Regions from separate parts of the Psychrobacillus psychrodurans genome, predicted to be linked through region 1. Evidence: a T-box and tRNA genes for the amino acid it is inferred to sense, from the RefSeq annotation. Region 1 holds a T-box; the other holds one or more tRNA genes.

Region 1 (8,433 bases):
ATTTCAAAGCTCATTTTAGTTCTAGTGCTAGGTTCAAAAAACAGGTTTGATACCATGTATTTATTTTTCAGAGTTGAGGTGATACCATCACGAAACGCCTGTGTTTGTTTTAATATCTGATGTATTTGATCTGCTGATAAGTCTTTCATTGATACTAAATTCTCCATGAATATCCACCTTTCTGTTTAAATCCAATTCTCCTTGGTGAATTTGCGTCCAGATTTTTTTCGAAAAGCTCGATAAAGTCTGTGACATCCACCGGAGGCTTGTTTAGTAAATGTTAAAACCTCCTCGAAAAAGTTTCGAGAAGGTTCGTTTTTGCATAGACAAGTAGTGGGATCATGCTACCTGTCCCAACTTGCTATCCGAACCTTTTGCTGACTCACTGTTCAACTTCTTAAAAGGTCTATTATTTAGTTTGATGTAAATCTGTACTTTCTGCTTGTTTTCTACCTGGTAGGATCAGATTTAGTATAACCCCGATAATTGCCGCTAAAGCCATACCTTCAATACTAAGAGCCTCTGTGACAATGAATTTTGCCCCACCGATTCCTATTACTAGAATTACAGAAGCAATGACTAGATTTCTACTATTGCCAAAATCTACTTTTGCATCCACTAACATACGTAACCCACTTGCTGCGATTATCCCAAATAGTAGGATAGATACACCGCCTAAAACTGCTGTTGGTATCGTAGAAATGACTGCCATTGCTTTTCCAAAAAATGAAAGTAGGATCGCTACTACAGCTGCACCTAAAATAACATAAACACTATATATACGAGTTATTGCTAACACTCCAATGTTTTCACCGTAAGTAGTTTTAGGTGGCCCACCGATAAGTGCACTTACTAACGTTCCTAGACCATCACCTAGTAATGACCTATGCAATCCAGGTTCTTTTATGTAGTCTCTTTCTACAACTTTCCCTAACACGAGCTGATGCCCAATATGCTCTGAGATTGTGACGATAACGATTGGAACCATCACTAGTAATATATTTAAAGTAACAACAAAATCATAATGTACTCCAGGAACTAAAAAGTCTGGTGAAGCGAACAATTTCGCTTCTTTTATTGGGGTAAAGTCAACAATCCCGATAATAATGGAATATATATAACCTACAACTAATCCTATTAAGATTGGCATTGTACTAATTATATTTTTGAAGTATACCGTACAGATGATCGCTGTAAACAATGTAACTAAAGCTGCTGAGAAGTGCAGGAAGCTATATTCTTTTAAGCCTGATTCTGCATTTGTTATATTCATTGCCATATCGACTGCTGTACTCGACAATCCGAGACCAATTACCATAATGACAGGACCTACGACAATTGCTGGTAAAAGCTTCATGATCCATTTATAACCACTTTTCCAAATTACAAGAGACACAATTCCATAAACTAATCCTACGAAAACTGCCCCGATCATGGCATTACCCGGATTAATAGCTTTTCCCGATTCATTCAACCCATTTACTGCCACAAGAATAGGTGCGATAAATGCGAACGACGATCCTAAATATGCTGGTACTTGGAATTTAGTTACGAGTAAGAAGATAATTGTTGCTATCCCGCTTGTTAACAATGCAATCGCAGGGCTTAAACCTACTAGCTGTGGTACTAATATGGTAGATCCGAACATCGCAAACATATGTTGAAAACTTAAAGTGATGAGCTGTCCACCGGATGGCTTTTCATTTACATCTAAAACGGCATTTGACATGAATTTTACCTACCTTTTAAATAATTTTTGGAAGTATATGCTTCTTACTCAATATCTGTTTATCTCCAGCGCTTGTCGGTGCTTTCTCTTTGCTTATTCGTAAATGGTTACTGCATCTACTTCGTCTGTTTCTGTAACTTTTACAACAATTCTCTCACTGCTAGAGGTAGGTATATTTTTTCCAACATAGTCTGCTCGTATCGGTAGCTCGCGATGCCCTCTATCAATTAAAACTGCTAACTGAATTTGAGATGGTCTTCCTAAATCCATTACTGCATCCATTGCAGCGCGGACAGTTCTACCGGTAAATAAAACATCGTCAACCAAAATAACTTTTTTATCCTTCACATCATGTGTTATATCAACTTGTTGTACTAGCGGTTCAGCTGTATCATTCTTCAAGGAAAGATCATCTCTATATAGCGTTATATCAAGCTCTCCTGTTTTTATCGGTTTGCCCTCAATACGTTCGATTCTACCCGCTAGACGCTGAGCTAAAAATGCTCCTCTAGTTTTGATGCCCACTAGAATACATTCATCAATCCCCTTGTTACGTTCAATAATTTCATGTGCAATTCTTGTGAGTGCTCGATTTATCGCTTGCTCATCTAGAATATTCGCTTTTTCTCCCATCAACTTACATCTCCTTTGAACAAAATAAAAAACCTTCTAAGCTCGAGAGCCCAGAAGGTTGTAAATGCGTAATAAATTAGAGTGATTCCTAAAAATCCGCAGATTGATAGTGAGTCACGTTCACAAGTACCTTCTCAGCCTCTCTGGACTGTTATTAAAGGTGAAGCTATATAATTTTTTCTTATTTCTTTCACTAGTATAGAGTACTATTCCTCATTAATCAATGATTGTTTTTTTAAATCTTGTATCAAATTAGTGAAATCCTCTGGAAGTGGGTAGGAGAACTCTAAGTATTCTCCCGTTTTTGGGTGAATAAAACCTAATAATCCTGCATGTAAAACTTGTCCATCAAAACTAATAGTTTTTTTCGGGCCGTATTTTGGATCTCCAGCAAGTGGATAACCGATATATTTCATATGAACACGGATTTGATGTGTACGTCCAGTTTCCAATTGGCATTCAACTAACGAAAATTTATCAAATCTCTCTATAACACGAAAATGTGTAACAGCGTGCTTACCATTATCTACTACCGCCATACTTTGTCTTTCTTTTTTATCACGAGCAATAGGAGCATCAATCGTCCCTTTATCGTGAGCAATGCGACCATGCACAAGTGCTGTATACTTACGAGTAACTGTTTTCTTTACAAGTTGGTCCACTAACGAGACATGTGCTACATCATTTTTAGCAACCATCAAAAGACCTGTCGTATCTTTATCAATACGATGCACAATTCCAGGACGCATAACTCCATTAATACCTGACAAATCTTTAATTTGATACATCAGACCATTAACTAGTGTTCCAGTAGTATGTCCAGGTGCAGGATGTACAACCATTCCACGAGGTTTATAGACAACAACTACATCTTCATCCTCATAGATGATTTCTAAGTTCAAGTTCTCGGCAACAATATCAAGTGGAACAGCATCTGGAGGTGTAACCACAATAACATCACCAGCTTTTACTTTATAGCTCGTTTTTGCTGGCTCATTATTTACTGTTACAAATCCGTCTTTTATAAAATTTTGAATTTGTGTACGTGACCAATCTGATTCAAAAGATGCAATTGCTTTATCAATGCGCTCTTTTGCTTGTTCATTTTCAATAATAAATGTTAAATCTTCCATTACTTCACCTTTTTCTTTTCAGCTCGTTCTTCTTGAAATACGAATAATATTATAATTACAACACCAATAGTTAGTGCAGCATCCGCCACGTTAAAGATTGGAAAATCATAATTAATAATAGGTATTAAAACATCGACGAAGTCTACTACTTCGCCTCTCCAAAGTCGATCAATAAAGTTCCCTATTGCTCCTCCAAGTAGCATCATCAAACCAGCTTGAAATATTGGCTTTCCTTTTGCTTCTTTATGAAAATAATAGATAATTCCAATGATGACGATGACAGTTACAATGGTAAAGAATCCTATTTTTCCTTCTAGAATGCCCCAGGCTGCCCCTCTATTTCTATGAGAAAGTAGCGCTAGGTAAGGGTCCCACATAATAATTCGTTCACCAAGTATCATATTTTTAACGACTAGCCATTTTGTCCATTGATCTAATGCAATGACAAAGGCCGCCAGTCCATAAAATTTCCACACATTATTTCCCCCACATAACAAATTCTTTTCAGCAAAATTGAACACTCTCCATCTAGTTTAACACAGAACCATGCAATACGTAAAAGAGCAGTCACAATTTCAACATCGATTATGTACCATAAGAGTTGAAAGGATAACCGTTTTATGGGCTATTTGCTCGATGTTAAGGACTATAGTAGATAATTTAAGGGCTATATTGAATTTATGGATTATTAAAAGTGATTTATGGACTATCCGAAAACACTTAAGGGCTTTTCCTTTAAAATTAAGGGCTCTCTATCCTGTTTCCTATAAAAAATGTGATCCAAATAATTGGACCACATTTCTTTGTTTTATTTACTTAACAACCTCTGCGCAACGTGCACATAAAGTTGGGTGTGCTTCACTTGTACCAACTGTTTCGGAAATTGTCCAACAACGCTCACATTTTTCACCATCTGCTTTTTCTACCACAACAGAAGCATGCTCTAATACTAAGCTGTTTGCTGGTGCTTCAGACGGTGCACCGCCTAATTCAAATTTAGAAACAATGAACAATTGTGCAAAGTCAATGGCATCTGTTTCAAACAGTGCTTTATAGTCATCATTTACATATAAAGCTACTTTAGCTTCTAATGATTTACCGATTGTTTTTGCATTACGCGCTTCTTCTAGTGCTTTTAATATATCATCACGTAATTCCATAATTTTATCCCACTTAGCTGCTAAATCCTTGAATTCAGGATAATCAACAGCTTCTGGCATATCCGTTAATTGAACACTTTCCGCAGTTTCATGCTCTAAATAAGCCCAAAGCTCATCTGTCGTATGAGGCAAAATAGGTGTTACTAATTTTAGTAAAGCTAATAATGTATCATACATAACTGTTTGCATAGCACGACGATCCGAGTGGTCCTCACCATAGATATACACAACATCTTTTGCAATATCTAAGTAGAATGAACTTAACTCACTTGATACAAAGTTATTCACCGTATGATATACACTTGCAAAATCGTAGCGATCATATGCAGCTCTTACTGTTGTAATTACTTCTTGAAGTTTCATGTACATATACTGATCCACTTCACGAAGATCCTTGAATTCCACACGATTATTAACAGGATGGAAGTCACTAATATTACCATGTAAGAATCTGAATGTATTACGGATTTTACGATATACTTCTGATACCTGTTTGAAGATCGCATCTGATACACGTACATCTGCTGTATAATCTACAGAAGCTACCCACAAACGTACAATGTCTGCGCCTAACTGATTTATCACTTTAGAAGGAACGATTACGTTTCCTAAAGATTTACTCATTTTACGTCCATTTCCATCCAATGTGAAACCATGGCTTAACAAACCTTTGTAAGGAGCGTGACCAAACATAGCCGTACTTGTTATTAACGAAGAGTTAAACCAACCACGATATTGATCCGATCCCTCTAGATATAAGTCAGCTGGGAATACTAAATCGTCGCGTTCTTCTAGAACACCTTGATGAGATGAACCAGAATCGAACCATACATCCATAATATCTGTTTCTTTAGTAAAGATACCATTCGGACTTCCAGCATGTGTAAATCCTTCTGGTAGTAATTCCTTTGCTTCTTTTTCAAACCAAATATTTGAACCGTGCTCACGGAATAGTTTAGAAACATGTGAAATAGTCTCTTCTGTCAGAATCGGTTCTCCATCTTCCCCATAAAATACTGGAATTGGAACTCCCCATACACGCTGACGAGAAATACACCAGTCTCCACGATCACGAATCATGTTAAATAGACGAGTCTCCCCCCATGCAGGAGTAAACTTGGTATCTCGAATAGCTTGTAACAATTCATCTCTAAATGCCTCAATAGAAGCAAACCATTGTGCTGTAGCACGATAAATAACTGGTTTTTTTGTACGCCAGTCATGCGGATATGAATGTGTAATAAATGTAAGTTTCTCAAGCGCACCTGCAGCCTCTAAAGCTTCAGTAATCGCTTTGTTAGCTGTGTCATAAAATAATCCTTCAAAACCAGGTGCTTCAGCAGTCATTACACCGCGGTCATCAACTGGACAAAGAACATCTAAGCCGTAAGCTTTTCCAACGTAAAAGTCATCTTCCCCGTGTCCAGGAGCTGTATGAACACATCCAGTCCCTGATTCAGTTGTTACATGCTCTCCTAAAATGATAAGAGAATCACGATCGTATAATGGATGTTTCGCTACGAGACGATCCATTTCCTTACCTTCCAGTGTACGTTCTACTGTATATTCTTCCCAGCCTAATTCTTCCGCAACAGATTTTACTAAATCTAATGCAACGACAAATTTAGAACCTTTCGTATTAACAACTGCATACTCAACTTTAGGATGCAAGGAAATAGCTAGGTTTGCAGGAATTGTCCAAGGTGTTGTAGTCCAAATGATAAATTTTGTTCCTTCTTCCAGAACTCCTTTACCTTCAGTCACCTCAAAGCTTACATAAATAGATGGTGATTTTTTATCTTGGTATTCAATTTCTGCTTCAGCCAATGCTGATTCACTTGATGGTGACCAGTAAACAGGCTTTAACCCTTTATAAATATATCCTTTTTTAGCCATTGCACCGAATACTTCGATTTGACGTGATTCAAATGCAGGAGTTAAAGTAACATATGGATTATCCCAGTCTCCACGAACACCCAAACGTTTGAATTGTGAGCGTTGATTGTCAATTTGTTGATATGCATACTCCTCACAAAGCTTTCTAAACTCTGCTAAAGACATCTCTTTACGTTTTACACCTTTGTTGGTTAGTGCTTGCTCGATTGGTAGACCATGTGTATCCCAGCCTGGAACGTAAGGTGCATGGAAGCCTGACATAGACTTGTGACGGACAATCATATCTTTTAATACTTTATTTAATGCATGACCCATATGAAGATCGCCATTGGCATAAGGTGGTCCATCATGTAATACAAAAAACGGACGATCTTTTGTATGATCCTGTACTTTTTTATAAATATCCTGATCTGCCCATTTAGTTTGAATTTCTACTTCTTTCACTGGTAAATTTCCACGCATAGGGAAATCAGTTTTTGGCATTAATAACGTATCTTTGTATTCCATCTTATAACCTCCTAATTATTAAAAGCATGAGTACTATATAGGAGTGGCAAAAACAAAAAAACTCCACATCCCTAAAAGGGACGAGGAGTTATGCTCGCGGTACCACCCTACTTGCGATTTGTATAAAAATCGCCGCTTAGAATGCCATAACGGGGCACTAACCGAAGACACTTACTACATGTTCAGTGCCCTTGCTCCAAAGTGATATTCTAAATAAGATTCTCCCCTGAGCTCTCACCACCCTCAAGTCGCTTTGTCGAAATCTATTTTAGACGTCTTTTTCAACGCATATTATATGATATGAAATTATTATAGGTAAAGTATGGCTATGAGTCAAGAAATGTTAATCTTCCGTAACAGATATACGATCAATTGCTTCTGTATCCACATCATATTCCATTAAATGATTCCAGTCATCTGTGTTGATCAAATCTAGCTGGGCTTCGACTAACATTTTAAAACGATTACGGAAAACTTTTGATTGTTTTTTCAAATCCTCGATTTCCAATGCAATCCTTCTAGCCTTAGTTAATGCTTCGTTAACAATCCGGTCAGCATTTTTTTCTGCCTCTTTCACAATTAGCTTCGCTTCTTTTTGTGAATTGCGACGAACCTCTTCTGCTGCCTCTTGTGCAACGACAATTGACTTATGTAATGTCTCTTCAATTGAAGTAAAATGACCAACCTTTTCGCTTGAAGTTTTAAGCTTTGTTTCTAATTCCTTTTTTTCTTTCATCAATATTTCAAGATCTTTCATAATTTGATCAAGGAATTCATTTACTTCGTCTTCATTGTATCCTCTAAATCCTTTACCAAATTCCTTGTTATGTATATCAAGTGGTGTTAGTGGCATTTTAACATCTCCTTTACTTACTATTCTTCTATTCTTTCTTACATTATACATTTCCAAGAAGGTGAATACATCTAAATTTGAAATATTCTTATAAAAATTAGTTTTTAAGTTCTAACCTACCTATTTGAAGTCGTAATTTATCTTTTTTTGTTCTTCCTTCAATCATTATTAATTTTACTCTTCCATGCCCTCTAATAGAAAGTAAATCAAGTTCTTGTAACTCAAGAGATACCTGATCCTTTTCTGACCAGTTCACTTTGACCTTACCACCTTGAATAAGGGATGCTGATTTTTGACGCGAAATATTAAAAACTGAAGCAATCACTGTGTCTAACCTAAGGGAACTAACCGTTAAAGTATCAGTTATCCATTCCTCCTGTTGAACAAAATAATCGATTGGATCTTCTATCACATTTATATGAACTTTCACTTTCCCAATAGATGTGAAATTAGCTCGAACGTAATCTAAAACCTCTAAGGCAACGACGAACTGAATGGCTCCATCTTGTACACGTATATCAC
Region 2 (8,433 bases), 1.4 Mb from region 1:
TGGGCGTAGGAAATTTGAGAGGAGCTGTCCTTAGTACGAGAGGACCGGGATGGACACACCGCTGGTGTACCAGTTGTTCTGCCAAGAGCATCGCTGGGTAGCTATGTGTGGACGGGATAAGTGCTGAAAGCATCTAAGCACGAAGCCCCCCTCAAGATGAGATTTCCCATTACGCAAGTAAGTAAGATCCCTCAAAGACGATGAGGTAGATAGGTTCGGGGTGGAAGCGTGGCGACACGTGCAGCTGACGAATACTAATCGATCGAGGACTTAACCAAATTTGTTTAACGTAACAATGTCGTTTATCCAGTTTTGAAAGAATAAATTTTTTTAAAATAACTCTTGTAATATTCTACAGAGTTGGTATAATAAAACTTGTCTTTCATTAATTATTCAAGTCTAGTGATGATGGCGAAGAGGTCACACCCGTTCCCATACCGAACACGGAAGTTAAGCTCTTCAGCGCCGATGGTAGTTGGGGGTCTCCCCCTGTGAGAGTAGGACGTCGCTGGGCTTGCAATAAATACATAATTTACCCAGGAGGATTAGCTCAGCTGGGAGAGCATCTGCCTTACAAGCAGAGGGTCGGCGGTTCGAGCCCGTCATCCTCCACCATATATTTACTCCTGCCGGAGTAGCTCAACTGGTAGAGCAACTGACTTGTAATCAGTAGGTTGAGGGTTCAAGTCCTTTCTCCGGCACCATTTTTAGAGCCATTAGCTCAGTTGGTAGAGCATCTGACTTTTAATCAGAGGGTCGTAGGTTCGAATCCTACATGGCTCATCACTTTATAGTGAATAATGTATGCGGGTGTGGCGGAACTGGCAGACGCACTAGACTTAGGATCTAGCGCCGCAAGGCGTGGGGGTTCGACTCCCTTCACCCGCACCATTTAATTTAATAACCGAGCGGAAGTAGTTCAGTGGTAGAACACCACCTTGCCAAGGTGGGGGTCGCGAGTTCGAACCTCGTCTTCCGCTCCAAAGATTCACTAAAGTGCCGGGGTGGCGGAACTGGCAGACGCACAGGACTTAAAATCCTGCGGTAGGTGACTACCGTACCGGTTCGATTCCGGTCCTCGGCACCACTTTTATGAAAAACATATGCGCTCGTAGCTCAATTGGATAGAGCACTTGACTACGAATCAAGAGGTTGCAGGTTCGAGTCCTGCCGAGCGCACCATATTTGACGGGAAGTAGCTCAGCTTGGTAGAGCACTTGGTTTGGGACCAAGGGGTCGCAGGTTCGAATCCTGTCTTCCCGACCAGTTATTATTTTCGGGGCCTTAGCTCAGCTGGGAGAGCGCCTGCCTTGCACGCAGGAGGTCAGCGGTTCGATCCCGCTAGGCTCCACCATTTATAAAAAGTTTGAAATCTTGGCGGTGTAGCTCAGTTGGCTAGAGCACTCGGTTCATACCCGAAAGGTCGTGGGTTCGACTCCCTCTGCCGCCATCTTAAGGACCTTTAGCTCAGTTGGTTAGAGCAGACGGCTCATAACCGTCCGGTCGCAGGTTCGAGTCCTGCAAGGTCCACCATCAATATCTTGGAGGAATACCCAAGTCTGGCTGAAGGGATCGGTCTTGAAAACCGACAGGCGGGTCATACCGCGCGGGGGTTCGAATCCCTCTTCCTCCTCCATTTTAATCTAATTGATGCAGCTGTAAGCCGAAGAAGATGTCTCATTATTCTTAAGCAAAGTACCACAGATTTTGTAAATATATTAACGTCGCGGGGTGGAGCAGTGGTAGCTCGTCGGGCTCATAACCCGAAGGTCGCAGGTTCAAATCCTGTCCCCGCAACCAAATGGTCCCGTGGTGTAGCGGTTAACATGCCTGCCTGTCACGCAGGAGATCGCCGGTTCGATCCCGGTCGGGACCGCCATTTATATATGAATGTTAATACATATCAATTGAAAATTTGGCTTGAAAAATTAGCTTCATTTAAAATTGAAGAGGCTCAGTAGCTCAGTCGGTAGAGCAAAGGACTGAAAATCCTTGTGTCGGCGGTTCGATTCCGTCCTGAGCCACCATAGTAATGCGGGTGTAGTTTAGTGGTAAAACCTCAGCCTTCCAAGCTGATGATGAGAGTTCGATTCTCTTCACCCGCTCCAAGTAATGGGCCTATAGCTCAGCTGGTTAGAGCGCACGCCTGATAAGCGTGAGGTCGATGGTTCGAGTCCATTTAGGCCCACCATTATTCCGAAGTAGCTCAGTGGTAGAGCAATCGACTGTTAATCGATCGGTCGTAGGTTCGAGTCCTACCTTCGGAGCCATATATGGGGAAGTACTCAAGTGGCTGAAGAGGCGCCCCTGCTAAGGGTGTAGGTCGGGCAACCGGCGCGAGGGTTCAAATCCCTCCTTCTCCGCCATATATTGGCCCCTTGGTCAAGCGGTTAAGACACCGCCCTTTCACGGCGGTAACACGGGTTCGAATCCCGTAGGGGTCATACTCAAAAAAGGTAACCAATCATTGGTTACCTTTTTTTATATTCTTATTTCTTTCCTTATGTTATGGTATGTAAAGCTAATATCATTTATATAGCAAAATGTCCTTTGATATCAGATAATACCTAGATATGATATAACGCTTGGCGAAGGGAGAGGTTAAAAGTGTTAAAAAAAATTAGTAAATTGGTTCTTGTAGCTTTTTTAGCTTTGGGTATTTCCAACCTAGGTAATATGAAAGTCGATGCATCCACAAGCAAAGTTATGTGGGGAAAAACTGAGTTAAAACAAGGACAAATAGGTAAGGTTACAATTCTAGCAAACACAAATTTAGTTAAAGTAGGCTCAAATGGATCACTTAATAAAGTACGCACACTAAAAAAAGGTGATGAATACAGAGTTTATACGTATAAGGGAACAAATGGTGGTTTATATGGTGTAGGAGCAAGTAGTTACGTACAAAAAGGTTCTCAAGTAAAATATGAAACGCCTTCTAAAAGCAAGCTTGCCTTGCTTAATAAAGAAGTAATTGGTGGGCTTAAGCCAAAGACAGGGATGAAGCTTGTTTATTCCCCTAGTTTTACTGAAAATACACAAAATGAATTTACTGTTAGTGATTCATATAATTCTGAATATGATATTACTGAAGCTTTTTTAATGAAGAAAGGTGATTCCCTAAATAGTTTTACTTATATTGAACGTAAAAATCGTTTAGCGTTTGGTGTAAGTCATACAGATTGGGTCATACTCGACCTCGCTTTACCTTTAATTGAAGGAAAACAAACGAAAGAATACTATCTAACAGAGGACAACGATGAAGCTTTCTATAATGTAAATGTGGAAAGTACTACTAGCACAGTTAAAGTAAAAGCCGGAACATTCCAAAACGTGGTAGTTGTTCGTATAAACAATGGCGATACGTATTATATCGCACCAGGAATCGGTATTATCAAGCTTGTTGATAAAAAAGGAGTAGTTAAAGCAGAATTATTATCATTCAAATAAGCAAAAAACCAGAATACTAGCAAAACGCTAGTATTCTGGTTTTTTAATTATTATAGATAATAGCCAATCAATAAACCTATACCTAACAGGAACACAAAAATTGTATTTGTTAGTGCAGTGTCTTTCATAGCTGGTGCTACTTGAACTGGATTTTCTGTTTGTTTAAATAATTTAATAGCATGTATTGGTTTCTTCACACTTAACAAGACCAATAAACTCCATGGAGTGATTATTTGTAAAACTACCATACCAATTATCCAAAGATAAGATAATACAAAATAAGCAGCTAGAATTGCAATGGCATTTTTCCGCCCAACTAATATAGCCATCGTTTTTCGTCCACCTGCTGTGTCTTCTACTAGATCGCGAATATTATTAGAGAGCATTATCGCGGCAACAAGAAGGGCACTTGGTACAGACAATAAAATAGCAAATAGCGGTACTGAACCTACTTGGATAAATACTGCAATTAAAACGATTAGCATCCCCATAAACAATCCACTAAATAGTTCTCCAAAGGGTGTACTAGAAATAGGATAAGGTCCACCTGTGTAGAAATATCCAACGGCCATGGAAATTGCACCGACAATTAACAATAGCCAAGAGCTTTCGTAACAAATATAGATTCCTAAGGCGGCAGCAATAATATATAGTAATAATGCTAGTTGCATAACGGTTTTGGGTTTTACACCATTACGTACAATGGCACCACCGATACCAACCGATTCCTCACTATCAAGTCCTCGTACAAAATCATAATACTCGTTAAACATATTTGTAGCAGCTTGTATAAGAAGACAAGCTAATAACATAGCAATAAATAATAGCCAGTCAATATTTGCCTCGTATAGGGCAATCATTGTACCTAAAAAAACAGGTGCAAATGAAGCAGTAAGGGTATGTGGCCTTGTTAATTTCCACCAAACGCGCCAACCTTTGTCTGCTTGAAATTCATGTGACATAATTTTTCTCTCCTTTAAAAGAATCCAATCTCAATTTTAGCATAAATTTATGGCTAAATGTGTGCTGAAATGTGTAGAAAGATGTATGATTAAGGGTAGAGTAATTTAATTAACCTAGATAAAAGAGTAGTTATTAAACGGAGGTCATATTTATGCCGAAAACCACCGGCACCATTGATACAAAATACCGTTTTTATACGGAAACAATAGAAGTCTCAAGATTGTCTGCCCAGGCATTCTTTGAAGCAGGGGATGAATTATATAGAGGGAAACGTTATTTTTGGCAAAACAAAGAGAAGACGTTAACTTTAGTAGGATTGGGACATGCTCATATTATTGCAAATAATTTAGAAGATAATAGATACAAGGATATTGATACGAAGTGGAAGGAACTGTGCCAGTCTTCATTAAAGGAAAAGGCAGATGTATCTCCAATTCTATTTGGTGGATTTTCATTTGATCCTAAAAACAAGGTTTCATCGGAATGGGATACGTTCCCTTCTGCCTTCTTTGTCGTATCTAAATTTCAATTAGTTATTCAGCATGACCAAGCATTCGTTAATATTCATTATATAACGGATGAAGTGAAAAGCATGGAACCTTTTGAACAACTACGTATAGAAAGAGATGCGTTAATACACACTGCTCAGGTAAAAGAGTTAAAGGTACATGCTAAACCAACACTAATCAAACGAGAAGATCGCTTGAAAGATGAATATTTGCACGCTGTAGAGGATGTAACGAAGAGAATCCGAGAAGATGAGATACAAAAAGTAGTAATTGCCCGATCTCTAAAACTAACATTTAATGATACTTTTTCTCCTGCAACGGCAATATATAATGCATCGATGGAGCAACCAGAAAGTTATTTATTTGGTCTAGAGAATGATGAAAAAATCTTCTTTGGCGCAACTCCTGAGCGACTTGTAAAAGTGGAGAATAATAAAGCTCAATCTGCAGGGCTTGCGGGTTCCATTAGAAGAGGGAAGAATTCTCTCGAGGACAAAGAGTTAGGAGATTCGTTATTAACAGATCCCAAAAACTTAGGTGAGCATAAATATGTTGTAGAAATGATTAAGAAGGTATTTATGCAATATTGTGAGGATATTAAAGTACCAACTAGACCAAAGCTTATGAAGATTAGAGATATCCAACATCTATATTCTCCAATTGAAGGAGACCTTAAAAAGGAGTCTTCATTATTTGAATTAGTACAAGCTTTACACCCAACACCTGCATTAGGAGGAGAGCCTCGTCAGGATGCGATTAAAATTATTCGTGAATCCGAACAGATGAATCGTGGATATTATGCTGCTCCAATTGGTTGGATAAATGCTGAAGGAGACGGAGAGTTCGCAGTTGGGATACGTTCTGCTTTAGTGGAAAATGAACATGCCTACTTATATGCAGGTGGCGGAATTGTTGCTGAATCATCCTCTTTAGAGGAATTTGAAGAAACACGAGTGAAGTTCCGTCCGATGCTTCGAACTCTTGGAGGAAACATGAATGACTAACATCGAGTATTTAACATCATATGTAAATCACTTTGTAGAAACGGTTAAACAGACAGGAGTTCAGGATATAGTAATGTGTCCTGGTTCAAGGTCTACTCCACTTGCGTATGCATTTGCTAAAAGTGAAGGATTTCAATTTTATCGACAAATAGATGAGCGCTCGGCTGGTTACTTTGCGCTTGGTATTGCGAAAGCTAAAAAAAATCCTGTTGTTCTTTTATGTACTTCAGGAACAGCAGCAGCAAATTTTTTCCCAGCGATAGTGGAAGCATATTACGCACGTGTACCTTTATTGGTCATTACAGCTGATCGGCCTCATGAACTCAGAGAGGTAGGAGCTCCTCAAGCAATCGATCAACTTCATTTGTACGGAAAGCATGTGAAGTGGAGTGTAGATTTCCCACTACCCGAACAAAATGAAGAGAGCCTTGATTTTGTAGAGCGTCATATTCAGCGCGCAGTGTCTACATCTAGAGTTTTTCCGATGGGACCAGTCCATATAAATGTACCATTCCGCGAACCGTTATTACTTGATATGGAACAAACAACATCAAATGTGAACATGCAAGTATCGGAAATAGGAAAGTTAGTGCCAAGTGCAGAGTTTGTAGAATGGTATAAAGATATACTACAAAATGAGGAAAGAGGATTATTTATAGTAGGAGATTCACTTCAAACTACTGATGGTTTTTGGGAATTTGCAAAACAGGTACGGTGGCCAGTTCTAGTGGACCCTTTATCTAATTTACGGGCATCCATACCTGCCGATTGTATGGATTTATGTATAGATCAATATGATGCAATTCTAAAAAATGATGCTTTTAAAAAAGTGGCTGTTCCTAATGTAGTCGTTCGTTTTGGGGCACAGCCTGTTTCCAAGCCACTAATGCTGTTTTTAAAGTCTTGTAAGCCTTCAGTATTTATCGTTGTTGATGAAAGTCCTATTTTTCGTGATTCACTTCATATCGCTACACATCATGTTCAGGTTGAGGCAGGGTCGTTATGGATAAAAACACTTGAAAAAGCTTCCTCTAAATATGCCGATTCCTGGTCTCAAGCAAATGAAATTGCTACTAATCATGTGGATAGCTATATTCAAAATGAAACAGATGAAGGTGCATTGGCAGGCATGTTGTTTGAAACACTACAAGATAATTCCTATTTATTTGCTAGTAGCAGTATGCCAATACGAGACCTTGATACTTTTTTCAATAAAACGGCCAAAGATATTCAGCTCTATGCAAACAGAGGAACTAATGGAATCGACGGAGTAGTTTCTACAGCAATAGGAGCTCAAGCAGCTTTAAATCGTCCAGGGTATTTGCTAATAGGGGACTTAGCGTTCTTACATGATTTGAATGGTTTGATTGTGACTCGATTCCACCGTACCGATATGACAATTATCGTTATGAATAATGATGGCGGTGGTATTTTCTCTTATTTACCTCAGTCTACAGAAACCAATTATTTTGAGCATTTATTTGGTACTCCGACAGGATTAGAGTTTTCACATATAGCAGCTATGTATAATGCACAATACTTTGCCGTTCATTCGAAGGAAGATTTTAAAGCAGCCCTTACTGGGGAGAAGTTAAAGGATATTCGTATTATTGAGGTATTTACGAATAGACAAGTTAATACAGAAACACATCGCAAATTATGGGATGAAATTTCGAAGGAGCTGGACTCGGTTTGGAAAGTACAACTGTAAATGTCCGTGGGATTGATATCCATTTCAACAGATATAATAATGGGGCTAAGGAAAGAATAGTGTTATTGCATGGTTTTACAGGTTCTACAAATACATGGAATGAAGTAATTTCTTTTCTACCCAATACATTTGATATTTTAACCATTGATCTTATCGGTCACGGGGTAACTTCGAAGCCTATGGATTCTACCCGTTACGCTGTAGAGGAGCAGATAGCAGACTTAAATGCAATGTTTCATCACCTTAAGTGGAGTAATTTTACGCTAGTTGGTTATTCAATGGGTGGTCGATTAGCTCTATCCTATGCAAGCCAATATCCTGTTGATAGGTTAATCCTTGAAAGTAGTTCCCCTGGTATTACTGAGATAGAACAACGTTTAAATAGAAAACAATCAGATGAGCTCCTTGCTGATCGGATATTGAATGAAGGACTCACATCCTTTGTGCATTTTTGGGAAGGGATTCCTTTATTTCATACTCAACGCCAATTGTCTTTGGAGACACAGCAGCAGATACGAGAGGAACGACTTGCGGGGTCTGAAATTGGCTTAGCTAATAGCTTACGTGGATTTGGTACAGGGGTGCAACCTTCCTATTGGCACAAACTCGAAGAAATTAACACACCGACATTTTTGTTAACAGGAGAGCAAGATGAAAAATTTAGCAAGCTTGCGAAAAAGATGAAAAAATACCTTCCAAATGTTGCACATATAGAAATAAGAGATGTAGGACATGCAATTCATGTGGAAAATCCTGAATTGTTTGCTACAATAGTAAAGGATATTATTTTAAAGGAGGA

Evidence for each region. A T-box is a leader RNA that pairs with one kind of tRNA and senses whether it is charged. The one in region 1 lies ahead of ileS (isoleucine--tRNA ligase), so its partner is inferred to be a tRNA-Ile.
Region 2: it has a tRNA-Ile gene. The T-box ahead of ileS (isoleucine--tRNA ligase) is inferred to sense a tRNA for this amino acid. The anticodon was not compared.

Annotation. Positions count from the first base shown of each region.
Region 1 covers NZ_CP189791.1:1,310,390-1,318,822, reverse strand. Annotated here, with positions in the region: gene ACQCPR_RS06130 (aspartate carbamoyltransferase catalytic subunit) at 1-167, opposite strand, end outside; gene ACQCPR_RS06125 (solute carrier family 23 protein) at 410-1,729, opposite strand; gene pyrR (bifunctional pyr operon transcriptional regulator/uracil phosphoribosyltransferase PyrR) at 1,823-2,362, opposite strand; gene ACQCPR_RS06115 (RluA family pseudouridine synthase) at 2,569-3,495, opposite strand; gene lspA (signal peptidase II) at 3,495-3,971, opposite strand; gene ileS (isoleucine--tRNA ligase) at 4,308-7,058, opposite strand; T-box leader at 7,132-7,352, opposite strand; gene ACQCPR_RS06100 (DivIVA domain-containing protein) at 7,402-7,911, opposite strand; gene ACQCPR_RS06095 (RNA-binding protein) at 8,009-8,433, opposite strand, start outside.
Region 2 covers NZ_CP189791.1:2,663,874-2,672,306, reverse strand. Annotated here, with positions in the region: rRNA gene ACQCPR_RS13015 (23S ribosomal RNA) at 1-278, shown strand, start outside; rRNA gene rrf (5S ribosomal RNA) at 399-514, shown strand; tRNA gene ACQCPR_RS13005 (tRNA-Val) at 540-615, shown strand; tRNA gene ACQCPR_RS13000 (tRNA-Thr) at 629-704, shown strand; tRNA gene ACQCPR_RS12995 (tRNA-Lys) at 711-783, shown strand; tRNA gene ACQCPR_RS12990 (tRNA-Leu) at 807-891, shown strand; tRNA gene ACQCPR_RS12985 (tRNA-Gly) at 909-983, shown strand; tRNA gene ACQCPR_RS12980 (tRNA-Leu) at 999-1,087, shown strand; tRNA gene ACQCPR_RS12975 (tRNA-Arg) at 1,106-1,182, shown strand; tRNA gene ACQCPR_RS12970 (tRNA-Pro) at 1,190-1,266, shown strand; tRNA gene ACQCPR_RS12965 (tRNA-Ala) at 1,279-1,354, shown strand; tRNA gene ACQCPR_RS12960 (tRNA-Met) at 1,377-1,450, shown strand; tRNA gene ACQCPR_RS12955 (tRNA-Ile) at 1,457-1,533, shown strand; tRNA gene ACQCPR_RS12950 (tRNA-Ser) at 1,544-1,636, shown strand; tRNA gene ACQCPR_RS12945 (tRNA-Met) at 1,726-1,800, shown strand; tRNA gene ACQCPR_RS12940 (tRNA-Asp) at 1,804-1,879, shown strand; tRNA gene ACQCPR_RS12935 (tRNA-Phe) at 1,952-2,027, shown strand; tRNA gene ACQCPR_RS12930 (tRNA-Gly) at 2,035-2,108, shown strand; tRNA gene ACQCPR_RS12925 (tRNA-Ile) at 2,115-2,191, shown strand; tRNA gene ACQCPR_RS12920 (tRNA-Asn) at 2,196-2,270, shown strand; tRNA gene ACQCPR_RS12915 (tRNA-Ser) at 2,276-2,366, shown strand; tRNA gene ACQCPR_RS12910 (tRNA-Glu) at 2,373-2,444, shown strand; gene ACQCPR_RS12905 (hypothetical protein) at 2,608-3,447, shown strand; gene ACQCPR_RS12900 (1,4-dihydroxy-2-naphthoate polyprenyltransferase) at 3,498-4,409, opposite strand; gene ACQCPR_RS12895 (isochorismate synthase) at 4,562-5,923, shown strand; gene menD (2-succinyl-5-enolpyruvyl-6-hydroxy-3-cyclohexene-1-carboxylic-acid synthase) at 5,916-7,634, shown strand; gene menH (2-succinyl-6-hydroxy-2,4-cyclohexadiene-1-carboxylate synthase) at 7,616-8,433, shown strand, end outside.